DNA from 2 places in the Amedibacillus sp. YH-ame6 genome. Region 2 is predicted to be linked to the other one. Evidence: predicted binding sites of a transcription regulator. Region 2 holds the regulator's gene; the other holds the start of a gene.

Region 1 (4,445 bases), on a different contig from region 2:
ATTCGAAGGATTTTCGTTCAGAATAAACCTCCGGAAAAAGCTATCCATTGGCATGTTAACTCGCGCGTTGCTCTCTTGTAAAAGCAACATAATCTTTCTCGCAATAAAACACTTGCGCACTGCTTCTCGTCACCACGTATACACCTCACTGTGAAGTGTGGGTATTCTGTATTTAAGTTTGCGATATCCACTTCCGTTTTGGGTTAGTGTCTTTAGCCACATTAAGAGAACGCACAGTTACCATATAATGCATAACCACCAGTAGGGAATAATTCTTTTAAAGGTTCTGTAGAGTTCGCAAATTCATTTACATTTGCTAACCAGTGTGTCCAGTTTCCATCAGGAATTACTGCAGGCCCTAAATCAAATGGTACCCATAAGAAATGATGAAGCCCTGTCGGCATTGTTAACTTTTCAATAAATGTAAACAAGAATACGCCAGCTCCCAAAATGTAAACATAGCTTGAATAAAATAATTAAATGTAATATAAATCACAAAGGACTCCATCGCAGCCCTTCCACCTTGCTTATTAGCTAAACCAAGTGGTAATGAAATTGCATATAGCAATGGCAACTCATTGAAGATTGCATATCCTCCATCGTAAAGCATTGACCAGAACTGATACCATATTGTCGTACTTTACGCAATACTTCCCATAATATTAACATTCATGAAAATAGAAGATAGACCAATGATAATACCCGCGAAAGGCATTAACATAACTGGTGCCATCATGGCTCCCCCAAAACGTTGTAATTTTTGAACCATTTTATTTCCTCCTCTTTATTTTTTGATGCTGTATTATAAGCGCTTTCAACACCTGCTATTTTTATACCATATACGTATATAAAAGAATAGCATTTACATGATTTATGGTATATATGCTCTAACAACGTAACTTTTTCTTTTTTGCGGTAAAAATTCCAAATGCATAAAAACAAAAAAAGAAGCGAATTTCTTTCGCCTCTTCGTTACATTATTTTGTTTTGTTGATGATATCTGTAAAGCTATCAGCTTTTAAGCTAGCTCCACCGATTAATGCACCATCGATGTCTGGACATGCCATATATTCAACGATGTTTTCTGGTTTAACAGATCCACCATATTGTACACGAACGCTGTTAGCAGCTTCATCACCATACATAACTTTAACTTGGTCACGTACGATTGCACAACATTTTTGAGCATCTTCTTTTGTAGCTGATTTACCAGTACCGATTGCCCAGATTGGTTCATAAGCAATTACCATGTTTGCCACACATTTAGGGCAAAGGTCAGCTAAGCTTCCTGTTAACTGTGTACGGATAACTTTTTCAGTTTCTCCAGCATCGTATTGAGCTTCTGTTTCACCAATACAAAGGATTGGAGTAATATCTGCATCAATTAAGCGTTTTGCTTTTTTGTTTACTGTTTCATCAGTATCCCCGAACATTTCACGACGTTCAGAGTGTCCAATGATACAATATTTTAAACCGATTTCTTGAAGCATTGGTACACTTACTTCACCAGTAAATGCTCCATTGTCTTCGAAGTGGCAGTTTTCAGCTGCGATTACTAAGTTTTTAGCGTTTTTAATAGATTCGTTTAATGCTAAGTAAGATGTACCTACACCGAATGTAGCATTGTCGTGGCAAATAGGATCTACTGCTTTGATAAATTCAACTGCTTCAGCAATTGTTTTATTCATTTTCCAGTTTCCTATGATAATTGGTTTTCTCATGATTTTTCTCCTGTTTTCTATTTTTATTTGTCTGCGATGACTGCGATACCAGGTAATTCTTTACCTTCCATATATTCTAGAGAAGCCCCTCCACCTGTAGAGATGTGAGAGAATTTTTCTGCGAATCCTAATTGGATAGCTGCAGCAGCAGAGTCTCCACCACCGATTACTGTAGTAGCACCAGGTAACTGTGAGATTGCTGTACAAACTTCTAATGTACCAGTTGCGAAAGGTTTCATTTCGAATACACCCATAGGTCCATTCCATACAACTGTTTTTGCTCCAGCAAGAGCATCTTTATATAATTCGATAGATTTAGGTCCAATGTCTAATCCCATGTAATCAGCAGGAATGCTTTCATTGTCTGCAATTACAGTATTTGCATCTTCAGCAAATGCATCAGCACAAATGTGATCCACTGGTAAAATCAATTTTCCGTTTGCTTTTTCTAAGTATTCTTTTGCAAGTTCAACCTTGTCTTCTTCAACAAGAGACTTTCCAACGCTAAGACCTTGTGCTTTTAAGAATGTATAAGCCATTCCTCCACCGATCAATACTTTATCAGCTTTTTTCAACAAGTTGTCTACAACAGCGATTTTATCAGAAACTTTTGCTCCACCGATGATTGCCACAAATGGACGAACAGGTGTATCAACAGCAGCTCCTAACATTTTAACTTCTTTTTCCACTAAGAAACCTAATGCATTAGGTAAAATAGAAGGAATTCCTGCAGTAGAAGCATGTGCACGGTGTACACTTCCGAAAGCGTCTTCTACGAACATATCTCCAAGACTAGCCCAGTATTTAGCAAGTTCAGCATCATTTTTGCTTTCTCCAGCTTCATAACGAGTGTTCTGCATAACAACGATTTCTCCATCGTTTAATGCAGCTACAGCATCTTCTAATTCTTTTCCACGAGTAACAGAAACGAATGTTACCTTAGTATCTACTAATTCGCTTAAACGATCAGCTACACAGTGCAAATCATTTTTCGCTTTGTCTTCTTCAGTTTTAACTTTTCCTAAGTGAGACATCAAAATGACTTTCGCATTATTTTCTACTAAGTATTTGATTGTAGGTAATGCTTGAATGATACGGTTGTCATTAGTGATTTTCCCATCTTTTCTAGGAACGTTGAAGTCACAGCGTACGATAACACGTTTTCCTGCAACATCTAAATCTTTTACAGTTCTTTTTGCCATTATAAAATCCTCCTTATGCTAGCGCATTTATTATACCACTATCTGCCTTTTTCTGTAAAAGGATTTTTGTGATTTTGCGAAAATAATCACAATTTCTTTACAAAAGTTGAAAATGACAGCAAATCCGGCATATTTCCACTATAAAATGCGCGTTTAGAAACGTTCGTATCTCATACAAATTATACAAAAAAAAGAAAAGTGCATTTACACTTTTCCAAACTTATCCTTATGACCTACAGCACACAAACTTTCTTTAAACTGTTCAAAATCATCCTTTTTCAATCTTTGACTTATTGTCTTTTTTCCCATCACATATACCGTCACTCTATTTTTCACACTACAATCACACTCAATCTCATGAAGTTCACTATAAGGTATCCAACATTTTCTGAAATAAAGTTGGTTATCTTCTACGATAATCATTACATAATCATGATAAATAAGTGAGGTATTAGAAAGTAGAATGATAAGAATCAAATCCATAATGTCATATGTTCTTTCAGCGATCGTATTAATTACATATAGTAAACCAAGAATGGACATACATAATGCAATCGTTTCAAGCTTTATTGGTGGTTTTTTGAGTATGTTTCCCTTACTAACACGACATGCGCGCATATCTCGACAAAGAGACTTTAATAAGAAACCATTAAATACTATATAAATACCAAGAATCAACAATTCAAGCCAGTTAGACAAAGGTTTCCATGAGACTAAAAGGATAAACGCTATTAACAAAAGAATTATAAATATCCCTCTTAGTACAAATAATGTTTGATATGTTTTCATCGTAAATTGCTTCATATCATGACCTCCTTCTTAATGTAATCTTTTGAATCGCATTTTTTCATTTAATTCATGTCTTGTTCGATAACAGTACTTTCCAAATATAATAGAAATACCTAATAATAAAGTTGTTATAAAAAGTAGTATTATGAAACTCTTAGGGTGGAAATAAATAAAAATTTCTATTGGAATTACGTTTGCTAACATAGTAAACACCACACAAATATAGAATATTATGAAGAATATTCCAAGAAGTTGTCTTCCACAAACCTGTGCAAATAACACAAATACACAAATGACTCCAGACAGCACACTTCCCCATATACACAACACAACAGTTTGTATATACACAAGTTCAAATAATGAAAGAATGCCAAACACTACAAGTTGTGCTACTATATAGAACCCTGTAAACATGGTCACATAGCCAATAATACCATTTCTATAAATATTTCTTTGTTCAGGAAACTGATGCAATAAATGAGATAGATTCACTCCTTTTTTCTCTGATAAAAAACGAAAGTCATTCACCAAACCTAGAACCAAAAAGTAAATAGAACACCCTAGTCCTAGTAGAGATAACATCTTCTCACTATTATAACTAACATCCGTGTTTAAGGTAACCACTCCCATAGATAGTCCTAATGCACAACATATATATATGAAGCGTCGTTTAGAAAAGGGATATAATAGAAAATATAATTTTAATGATTTCCTCAATTTAACCACCTACTTT
Region 2 (4,445 bases):
ACTCATCGATACCGTGTTAAATGTTCGTTTTACGGATTTAGAAAAAGAGAAGGCTTGTTGTCTAGAGTTATTAGAACTAAGCAAACAACACTCCTATGGATATGCTACAGCATTTGCTTATACGTATTTAGGCGACTACTATCTTGCTCAAAACGATGCGATGCTAAGTGGACAGTATTTATACGATGCGAAACAACTCTGTTCAAAAACGCTATATCCTGCGCTTTATATGAAGGTATGTCATCTACTAGGTTTTTATTATCATTTAATCAACGATGAACAAAACGCTCTTCAATTCTATATGGAATCAATTGCATTGGCAGAGGAATTAAAAGATGTATACCAAAGATGTAATGCTTGGAATAATATTGCTGATATGTTTCAAGGACATAAACAATATGATGAAGCTGTAAAATATTATCAAAATGCATATCAAGCGATGTTGGAAGGGCAGTTTAAAGATGCTCGTTTATTGACAATCGTTCTGTACAATCTAGCAGAAGTAAACGGTTATATGGACCAGCTAAATGAAATGGATGCGTATTTAACAATTTGTGAAGACAGTGAAATAGCCCGTATGGGGGATACTAGTTTTCATACGTTTTGTTGTCGTACAGGACGTCTTTTAGAGGCAGCGTTTCAAGGAAATAAAGAGAAAGCGAAAGAAATTTCTGAAGAAATTATAGAACGTGATTATTATGGAGTAGATGATCGTTATATTATTATCATGTTTTTGCTACATATCACGAATGCCCTTATAAAACTTAAAGAAAAAGAATATGCGAAACGCTATTTAGATATATTGGATGAATATGGCACGATGAATGAGATATCTTTCATTCGCCGTCTTGTAGATTTACGTGTTTTTTACGCGGAGTCATTTTCAGAAGATGCAGAACTTCAAGAGAGTTATCAATCTTATTATCATACAATGCGTAAGATTTCCGTTATGGAAGATGATGTTCGTGTGAATGGTATGAAGGCTAGAATACATCTTCAAGAAATAATTTTAAAACATGAAACTACGTTGAAAGAAAATAGGCGCTTAGTAGATGAAGTTCATATTGATGATTTGACCAATATTTATAATCGTCGTTATTTCAATCAACTTATGGAAGAAAAAGATGGCACGATTCATTCTTTAGGAATTATTATGATGGATATTGATTACTTTAAAGAATATAACGACTCGTATGGACACATTCATGGCGATCTTACATTGCGTATGGTCGGTGATACTTTGAATCGTTACAGCCATGATGGTATTATCCCTTGTCGTTATGGTGGAGATGAATTTGCATGTTTCTGTAAGAATCAAAGCAACGAAGAAATCGAGAAGTTCATTCATGCGGTACGAAGTGATTTAGCTGCACAAAATATGGAACATAAGCAATCAAAGTGTAGTCAACAAATTACGTTATCCATTGGTTATGCCAACTGTGATGGACAGACTATAGCTGATACGCATGAAGTTTTAAGATTGGCAGATAAGGCTATGTATTGTTCAAAAGAAAGAGGAAGAAATACTTGGACTCGATATGTAGAAGAAGTATAAACTAATGATATTGTATATATAATAGAATCAAATTTTTATGTATAAAAGATACAATAAATATTACGTTAGTTAAGAAAGATAAAATATTCACAAATGTATAAAAATGTGGTATACTAGCTTGTGGGTGATTATAATGTCAGAGAAAAATGTACCGCGTGCAACCTTGCAGCGCTACCCTGTATACTTAAAAGCATTACGTAAATTAAAGAGTTCTGGAGTAGAAAGAATCATGTCAAAGGAACTTGCTAGTGTCGTCAATATTGAACCGACTACCATTCGTAGAGATTTTTCTTTTTTAGGAAATCTTGGGAAACAGGGCTATGGTTATGATGTAAATCGCTTGATTGAAATCTTTAACCAACAGTTAGGTATGGACTTTGATGAAAAAATTATACTTGTAGGAGCCGGTAATATGGGGCGTGCCTTAATGAAGTATAATAAATGGGATTATGTTGTAGGTGAAATAGCTTGCGCATTTGATGTGAACCCAGATCGTCAAGGAGTACGTTTTGGTATTCCAGTATACGATATTAAAGATTTAGATGAGTTAGTACCAGAAGGATGCCGAATAGCAATTCTGGCAATATCTGAAAATATTCAACAAACAGTAGATCGATTGATTGCCTGTGGTATTACAGGTTTGGTTGATTTTACGCATGAACATATACAAATTCCAAAAGGGGTTGTATTAAAGAGTGTAGATGTGGTATCATCTATACAAGAGTTGGTATTTGAAACAAACAGCTTGAATACAGAACGATGAAACAGACCCTGATAGGTCAAGTGTAGAAGCGAGCCATGAGGGTGAAAGATGGTACATACAAATCTATCAAGCGAACAGCTGTGGAGTTAAGCCGGAGAAATCATAGTAGACGGCTTCGTAGGGATTACGTTATATCCAAATCAAGATGTCTATCATGTATTTGATAGGAATCAGGATGGCACCGCGTAAAGATACGTTCCTGAATGTTAGGAACGTTTTTTTGTTGTTACAGAACATAGGAGGAAAGAAAAATGTTTGAATTTATGACAATTAGAGAGCTCTATGAAATTGTGATGAGTGGCTCTCATGTAGAACTAGACTCATTAGAATATGTGCAGTTGCAAGGGTGGATTCGTACCAATCGTTGCAGTGGAAAATTAGGGTTTATTGAATTAAATGATGGTACGTATTTCCGCAATGCCCAATTGGTGTATATGCAAGAACTTAAAAACTTTGAAGATGTAGAAAAGTATCCTACAGGGGCAGCAATCAGTATCACTGGTAAAATAAAATTGACACCAGAAGGGAAACAACCTTTTGAAATTATCCTTACGGAAGCTACTTTAGAAGGTGATTGTGATCGTGATTATCCATTACAGAAAAAGCGTCATAGTTTTGAGTACATGCGTGAGATACCACATTTACGTCCTCGTGCAAATAGTTTTTATGCAATCTTCCGTTTACGTTCTGTGTTATCTATGGCAATCCATGAATTCTTCCAAGATCAAGGATTTGTATATGTGCAAACTCCAATCATTACTGGAAATGATGGAGAAGGTGCTGGCGAGATGTTTCGTGCAACTACCATTGATAACCAAAACTATGAAGACGATTTCTTTGGGAAAGAAGCGTTCCTTACCGTTACTGGTCAATTGCATGTAGAAGCGTTTGCGATGGCTTTTCGTGATGTGTATACGTTTGGTCCAGCGTTCCGTGCTGAAAACTCAAATACTTCACGTCATGCGTCAGAGTTTTGGATGATTGAACCAGAAATTGCATTTGCCGATTTAGATGATGATATGAACCTAATCGAAGACATGGTGAAATATTGCATTGACTATGTGTTAGAAAATGCACCAGAGGAAATGAACTTCTTCAATACCATGATTGATAAAGGATGCATCGATCGTATCAAAAGTGTACGCAACAGTGAATTCAAACGTATGCCTTATACAGAAGCAATTGAACTGTTATCAAAAGCAGATGTGAAATTTGAAAATAAAGTAGAGTGGGGAATGGATTTGAACAGTGAACATGAACGTTATATCTGTGAACAGATTGTAAATGGTCCTGTCTTCTTAACGGATTATCCAAAAGAAATCAAAGCGTTCTATATGCGTGTAAACGATGATAACAAGACTGTAGCTGCTTGTGATCTACTTGTGCCAGGAGTTGGTGAGTTAGTAGGGGGATCACAGCGTGAAGAACGTTATGATGTATTAGAGAAACGTATGGATGAACTTGGAATGGCGAAAGAAGGATTGCAGTGGTATATGGATCTTCGTCGTTATGGTGGATGTAAACATGCAGGATTTGGACTAGGATTTGATCGTTTGTTAATGTATATGACAGGTATGCAAAACATTCGTGATGTAGAACCATTCCCACGTACGCCAAGAAACCTAATATTTTAAGAAAAAGCCATGATGACCTCATGGCTTTCTACTAGGAGAGACTATGAAAAAAATACGATTCGCGACTTCACGCGATATACCAACGATTTGTACAATCTATGAGTATTATGTAAACAACAGTGTCGCTACTTTTGCCTATGAAGCAATGAATGAAAAAGAATGGCAAGAAAAACTTACAACCATACAAAATAAATATCCATTTTTGGTATGTGAACTGGATGGTGAGGTCGTTGCTTATGCATATGCAAGTAGCTTTCGTGAAAGAGAAGCGTATCAATGGGATGTAGAGTTAAGTGTTTATGTGCATCCTAATGTTGTACGTCAACAAATTGGATCATCCTTAATGAAGGTACTTCTAGCATTACTTAAACTACAAAACTATCATATCGCTTATTCTTGTATTACAATTCCTAATGACGCAAGCATTTCCTTACATGAAAAACTTGGCTTTCATACAATTGGAGTATTTAAAGAATGTGGATATAAGTTTGAT

The links. The regulator Rex, encoded in region 2, represses fermentation and respiration genes when NADH is low (regulators of the CRP and FNR family bind a similar motif). The targets are predictions, from matches to a motif close to GTGAANNNNTTCAC.
Region 1: ACWG0P_RS06645 (phosphoglycerate kinase) is a predicted target of Rex. The motif match lies at 3,000-3,013, and genes of this name have one in related genera.

What each region holds. Positions count from the first base shown of each region.
Region 1 is NZ_JBSPEZ010000007.1:43,622-48,066, forward strand. Features, by position in the region: gene ACWG0P_RS06625 (hypothetical protein) at 222-431, opposite strand; gene ACWG0P_RS06630 (PTS transporter subunit EIIC) at 407-631, opposite strand; gene ACWG0P_RS06635 (hypothetical protein) at 641-769, opposite strand; gene tpiA (triose-phosphate isomerase) at 978-1,721, opposite strand; gene ACWG0P_RS06645 (phosphoglycerate kinase) at 1,745-2,923, opposite strand; gene ACWG0P_RS06650 (hypothetical protein) at 3,128-3,727, opposite strand; gene ACWG0P_RS06655 (hypothetical protein) at 3,743-4,342, opposite strand; gene ACWG0P_RS06660 (hypothetical protein) at 4,426-4,445, opposite strand, start outside.
Region 2 is NZ_JBSPEZ010000004.1:5,378-9,822, forward strand. Features, by position in the region: gene ACWG0P_RS04520 (diguanylate cyclase domain-containing protein) at 1-1,555, shown strand, start outside; gene ACWG0P_RS04525 (redox-sensing transcriptional repressor Rex) at 1,689-2,318, shown strand; gene asnS (asparagine--tRNA ligase) at 2,570-3,952, shown strand; gene ACWG0P_RS04535 (N-acetyltransferase family protein) at 3,996-4,445, shown strand, end outside.